2 linked regions of the Parasegetibacter sp. NRK P23 genome follow. The protein of the gene in region 1 binds, or shares a complex with, the protein of each later gene. Links are inferred from orthologs where the notes say so. Each region holds a gene or a part of one and is shown on either strand. Other genes may lie near its edges.

Region 1 (2,915 bases):
TATCACAAACATAGATCGCGACATTATTTATCTGTGCGAAAAAATGAAGAAACATGTTATGTACCGTTAACCCAATCCTCCGATCAGATCCAACATTACTCCCTTGAGATCGTTCAACCTCATCAATGTTAAACGAATAGACTTTTTCCTGTTTTAAAGAAGCATAATCTTCAAACAAATAAGAGGTGTCCAGGAAATAGATTTTATATCGGACCCCTTGATCCGTTATGAACTCATAAGAAAGTTCATCATTTTCGTAAAGTTGATAGGGGCTTAACAAATCTGAACTTATCCTTTAACTCCTCAATTTTCTTTCCCTCTGCCAGATGTTTTTGAATAGCCCGCTTCTCTTCAATCATTTTCTTGAAGAGTCTTGCTCCCTTGGAGCTTTTCGCATTAGCCGTGCTATTCGTTTTTTTCATATTCACTACAAAAGTATATCAACTTTCCAATACCCGCCAAACAGAAAAACACCTACTCTTACGATGTTGTTTTCATCATTTCCAATTGTTTCTGCATGGCGAACATTTCATCGCGCAACCTTGCCGCTTCCATGAAATCCAGGTCCCGCGCGGCTTTTTCCATGGCCTTCTTCACTTCTTTGATGGCTTTTTCCATTTGAGGAACGGTCTGGTAAACGCCTTCTTCTTCGGCGGCGAGTATGGGTTTGGTTTCCATCACCGCATATTTTGAATCGGGATCAAATCCTTTGATGTCCAGCACGGATGTCTGAGCAAACACCTGTTCCTTCGATTTCACCACGGTTCTTGGTGTGATGCCGTGCTCCAGGTTATAAGCGATCTGTTTTTCGCGCCGGCGTGTGGTTTCATCGATGGTGCGCTGCATACTTTCCGTCATTTTATCCGCATAGAAAATCACAAGACCATCAACGTTTCTTGCCGCACGGCCAGCGGTTTGGGTAAGTGATTTTTCGTTCCGGAGAAACCCTTCCTTATCCGCATCCAGTATGGCCACGAGCGATACTTCGGGAAGATCGAGTCCCTCTCTCAGCAAATTCACGCCCACGAGCACATCAATTTCCCCTAAACGCAGTTGCCGGAGAATTTCCACCCGGTCCAGTGTATCCACTTCGCTGTGGATGTATTTCGATTTGATGTTGATGCGGTGCAGGTATTTGTCCATTTCTTCGGCCATGCGTTTGGTGAGTGTGGTTACCAACACGCGGTCGCCTTTTTTCACCCGCTTATCGATTTCGTCGAGGAGGTCATCAATCTGGTTGGTGCTGGGGCGCACTTCAATGGGCGGATCCAATAACCCGGTTGGACGCACCACCTGTTCCACCACGATACCCTCGGTTTTTTCCAGTTCGTAATCACCGGGCGTGGCGGAAACGAATACCACCTGGTTGAGCAGGGATTCGAATTCATAGAAGTTCAGTGGCCTGTTGTCTAATGCGGAGGGCAAACGGAAGCCGAAATCCACGAGGTTCAGTTTACGGCTCCGGTCGCCGCCATACATCCCACTCACCTGGGGAATGGTCTGGTGGCTCTCATCGATCACACAAAGAAAATCGTTGGGAAAATAATCCAGCAGGCAGAAGGGCCTTGTTCCCGGTGCACGCCGGTCGAAGAAGCGGGAATAGTTTTCCACGCCATTGCAATAGCCCAGTTCGCGGATCATTTCCAGGTCGTAGTTCACTCTTTCACTCAGTCTCTGCGCTTCAATATATTTCCCTGAATTTTTGTAGTACTCCACCTGTGCCGCCAGTTCATCCTGGATTTCGTTGAGCACCTGCTGCAGAATATCTTTCGGGGCCAGGTAAAGGTTTGCGGGGAAAATGGCCGCGTTGTCCATTTTCCCGATGCGTTTCCCGGTTTCGGTATCAAAACTTTCTATCTCTTCGATTTCATCGCCGAAAAAACTGATGCGGTAGCCGAAATCCACATACGGCAGGTTAATGTCTACCGTATCGCCTTTTACCCTGAAGGTGCCCCGTGTAAATTCCGTTGTGGTACGGTGGTACAACGAGTTCACCAATGCGTGTAAAAAACCCTGTCTGCTCAGTACTTGTCCCTGGTGAATACGGATGATCCCGTTTTCGTAATCCGTGGGGTTACCCATACCATAAATACAGCTTACGCTCGCCACGATAATAATATCCCTCCTGCCGCTGAGCAGTTGGGAGGTGGCCTGAAGCCTGAGTTTGTCCAGTTCTTCATTGATGGCAAGGTCCTTTTCAATATAAGTATCACTTACGGGGATGTATGCTTCGGGCTGGTAATAATCGTAGTAAGAAACGAAATAACCTACCGCGTTATCGGGGAAAAACTGTTTGAACTCACCGTACAACTGGGCCACCAGGGTTTTGTTGTGGGTGAGCACCAATGTTGGTTTCTGCACGTTCTGGATCACATTCGCCATGGTGAATGTTTTCCCCGATCCGGTTACCCCGAGTAACGTCTGAAACTTCTCTCCGTTGTCTATTCCTTCTGTTAATTGCTGAATGGCCGTGGGCTGGTCGCCCGCCGGCGTATATGGTGAATGGATTTTGAATGGCATGTTTCAAAATTAAGCAAATCAGGGCGCAAATCGACCCTTATGGCGCGTTGCTTTAAGAGGGTGTTAACATCCGGCGGCCTGAACTTTGCATCTTGTTCCTGTACTTATCTATGGCCGTTTCAGATCAGCCGGATTTCTAACCTAAATCGCTTGTATATCATGACAAAAAACACGCTATTCTACGCGGGCATCGGTGCCTTACTCGCACTTACAGGTTGCCGGAAAGACCCGCTCAATAACCTGACCAGTGAGGAATCACGGGTGTATATTACGAACCGCGACGCCTCGGCGCAATTTAGTTCTTACGGCACTTACAGCCTGGTAGACTCCATTGCGGTGATTTCCGCCAACGGACAGTTTAAACAACGGACTTCGGCAGATGCGGACCTCCTCAA
Region 2 (3,020 bases), 100 kb from region 1 along the record:
CGAAGAGTTCTACAATACCGCTCCCGCCGGTATCCGCATGAGCATTATGGCCAACCCGGTGCTGGGCAAGGAATTGTTCGAGACCATCAGTCTGGTGGTGAGTGCTGTAAATGGCTGTGAGATGTGCGTGACTTCACACGAGAAGAATATTGTATTGCATGGGGCTTCGAAGCAAAAGATCCACGATGCGGTACGTTTGGGAGCTGTGGTACGGAGTCTCGCGGTATTGTTGTAAATATTTTATGCGTTGCGCCGTGGCGTCGTTGCGAGAGATTTCTTTCAGGAAGACAATATAGTTTCTCGCAACGACGCCACGGCGCAACGTTTTTATTCCACTATCCGCAACTTCGCGTAATTCAACATAATCTTTTTCTCTCCGTTGTGTTGAAAATTAATCGTCGCGATAGGGTTGTGTGCGGAGCCTTCCAATTTAGCCACAGTTCCGAACCCGAACTTCTGGTGTTCTACCTGCTGGCCCGCCTGTAAGTTGCTGGTATCACTGGCAACAAAATCGGTAGAGGGCACATGCTCCACTACTTTGGCGGGCGCGGGCGGCGGCATGTAAGCCGGTTTGGTATCTTTTCTTTTGGCTGGCGGGGGACCATACATTTTTTCGGCCTGCGCGGCTGCACCAAAACCACCTTTCATTCTTTCGAAAGCTGATCCTCCGGTAAAAGAAGCGCCCTGGTTCCGGGCACCACCACCTGAGTAGCTGCGGTCTAGGTATTCATCCGGAATTTCTTCGAGAAAACGACTCGGCTCGTTCTGCACCAGTTGCCCGAAGCGGTAACGACTATTCGCATAAGAAATCCAAAGCCTCGTTTTTGCGCGGGTAACCACTACATAAAAAAGGCGGCGCTCTTCTTCCAGTTCTTCCCTGGTATTGATGGACATAGCGCTGGGAAACAATGTTTCTTCCAGCCCCACAGAAAATACAACTGGAAACTCAAGCCCCTTCGCCGCGTGGATGGTCATCAGTTTTACCACATCGGCATTCTCATCTTCATCGTTATCGGCATCTGTTAGCAGCGTAATCTGCTGGAGGTAAGCGCCAAGTGATTTGTCCACCTGTTCGCCATCTTCGGTATCAGGTGTTTCGGTAAACTCTTTGATAGAGTTCAGCAATTCCTGCACGTTCTCGTAACGCGCCAGGCCCTCTGATGTTTTATCGGAGAAAAGTTCCTTCACCATGTTGGTATGCTTACCCACCTGCTGTGCCACATCGTAAGCATTCTTATCGTTCAGCAACGCACGGAAATATTTTATCATCTGAACGAATTGCTGGATCGACTCCAACGTACCCGCTTTGAAGCCAAATTCCCCGGCTCTTTCCAGCACCTGCCACATGGAAATATTCTGCTCATTGGCAACGATCACCGCTTTTTCAACGGTAGTTTTTCCTATTCCCCTGGCGGGGTAGTTGATAATACGTTTGAGCCCTTCCTCATCCTGGCCGTTCACGATGATACGAAGGTAGGCCACGAAGTCGCGGATTTCCTTCCGCTGGTAGAAAGACATGCCGCCAAATATTTTGTAAGGAATGGCCTTTCTTCTCAGGCTTTCTTCGAATGCGCGGCTCTGCGCGTTCGTTCTATAGAGAATCGCGAAATCGCGGTTGTTGAAATGATTGCGCAGCTTCTGTTCCTGGATGGTATCTGCTACGAAATGCCCTTCCTCGTTATCGCTCATCGTACGGACGAGCCTGATCTTTTCGCCCTGGGCATTATCTGTCCAGAGGTTCTTCGGAATCTGTCCTTTGTTGTTGCTGATGATCTCGTTGGCAACATTCAGGATATTCTGCGTGCAGCGGTAATTCTGTTCCAGTTTTACCACTTTCACATCGTCATAATCTTTCTGGAACTGAAGGATGTTTTCGATGGTGGCCCCCCGGAAAGAATAGATACTTTGGGCATCATCACCTACCACGCAGATGTTTTCGTGCATCGCCGCGAGCAGTTTGATGATGGCGTACTGGGCAGGGTTGGTATCCTGATACTCATCTACGAGTATGTATTTGAACTTATGCTGGTATTTGTGCAGCGCATCTGGCTGCGTGTTCAGGAGTTCATACATTTTCAGCAGCAGGTCGTCAAAGTCCATCGCGCCGTTTTTGAAGCATCTTTTCACGTATGCGTCAAAGATGCGGGCGATCTCAGGCCGGTTCTGCCGCATATCTTCCTGCTGAATGTAATAATCCGTGGCATATTCCGCGGGCCCGACGAGCGCGTTCTTCGCGCCTGAAATCCTGCTGTGCACCACATTGGGTTTGTAGTGCTTATCGTCGAGGTTCATTTCATTGATCACCGTTTTCAGCACACTCCTCGAATCGTCGGTATCATATATCGTGAAGTTATTGGGATACCCGATGTTATGGGCTTCCCCGCGGAGTATCCGTGCAAAAACACTGTGGAACGTACCCACATATAGATTACGCGCTTCACTATTGCCGAGGATCTTTCCGATCCTTTCCTTCATTTCTGCCGCGGCCTTATTGGTAAAGGTAAGGGCGAGTATGTTGAACGCGTCCACCCCCTGTGCCATGAGGTGGGCAATACGGGTGGTGAGTACTTTGGTTTTTCCGCTGCCGGCACCGGCAACAATCATGATGGGTCCGTCTTTATGCAATACAGCTTCTCGTTGCTGCTCATTCAATCCTTCCAGGTAATTAAACATGGGTGCAATTTACGAAGGAATTGTGTACCCCGGTGCCACCGGTATAGCGGTGCCACCGGGTACCGTGTTTTTCTGCTGATGTTCACCGTGTTAATCTTTTGGAAGAAAAGGCCCTTGGGCGTGAAATCCGCGGAACCGGTGCCACCGACGTTGTTTTCCGTTAACGGAATCAGTATTTTGCCCGGAAGCCCTTCCGTTATTTTCTTTTAGTATTCTGGATTCAAAATTTTCCTTTCATCTCGTTAACATCCATTCTGCACACGAATTCGATTATCTTTATTCCTATTAAATTTTATCATTATGAATGGGCACATGCGTGTGTTCATTAAAAAAAACTACCATGAAAC

Evidence for each region. The genes of interacting proteins can lie anywhere in the genome.
Region 2: the proteins of uvrB (region 1) and M4J38_RS15910 are in contact, whole or in part, in a crystal structure (PDB 7EGT), measured with the Thermus thermophilus proteins. The link is inferred for Parasegetibacter sp. NRK P23 from one-to-one orthologs. Residues at the interface, in WP_096411307.1 of Thermus thermophilus: Glu23, Leu25, Arg26, Asp27, Gly28, Glu29, Arg30, Phe31, Arg55, Glu326, Asp327, Phe328, Glu379, Ser382, Gln383, His398, Gly400, Arg401; in WP_096412145.1 of Thermus thermophilus: His654, Arg656, Phe657, Gln666, Asp668, Glu669, Lys680, Arg681, Leu682, Ser683, Lys685, Tyr686, Ala687.

What each region holds. Positions count from the first base shown.
Region 1 is NZ_JAMDLG010000001.1:3,802,695-3,805,609, forward strand. It holds uvrB (excinuclease ABC subunit UvrB), read right to left. Parts: upstream 2,521-2,915; coding sequence 481-2,520; downstream 1-480. Other genes in the region: M4J38_RS15410 (DUF6169 family protein), read right to left, coding at 1-280; M4J38_RS15420 (DUF4136 domain-containing protein), read left to right, coding at 2,680-2,915. UniProt on the Escherichia coli protein: The UvrABC repair system catalyzes the recognition and processing of DNA lesions. A damage recognition complex composed of 2 UvrA and 2 UvrB subunits scans DNA for abnormalities.
Region 2 is NZ_JAMDLG010000001.1:3,905,752-3,908,771, reverse strand. It holds M4J38_RS15910 (ATP-dependent helicase), read right to left. Parts: upstream 2,674-3,020; coding sequence 328-2,673; downstream 1-327. Other genes in the region: M4J38_RS15905 (hypothetical protein), read left to right, coding at 3,014-3,020; M4J38_RS15915 (carboxymuconolactone decarboxylase family protein), read left to right, coding at 1-235. UniProt on the Escherichia coli protein: A helicase with DNA-dependent ATPase activity. Unwinds DNA duplexes with 3'-5' polarity. Translocates on single-stranded DNA with 3'-5' polarity. Initiates unwinding more efficiently from a nicked substrate than double-stranded DNA.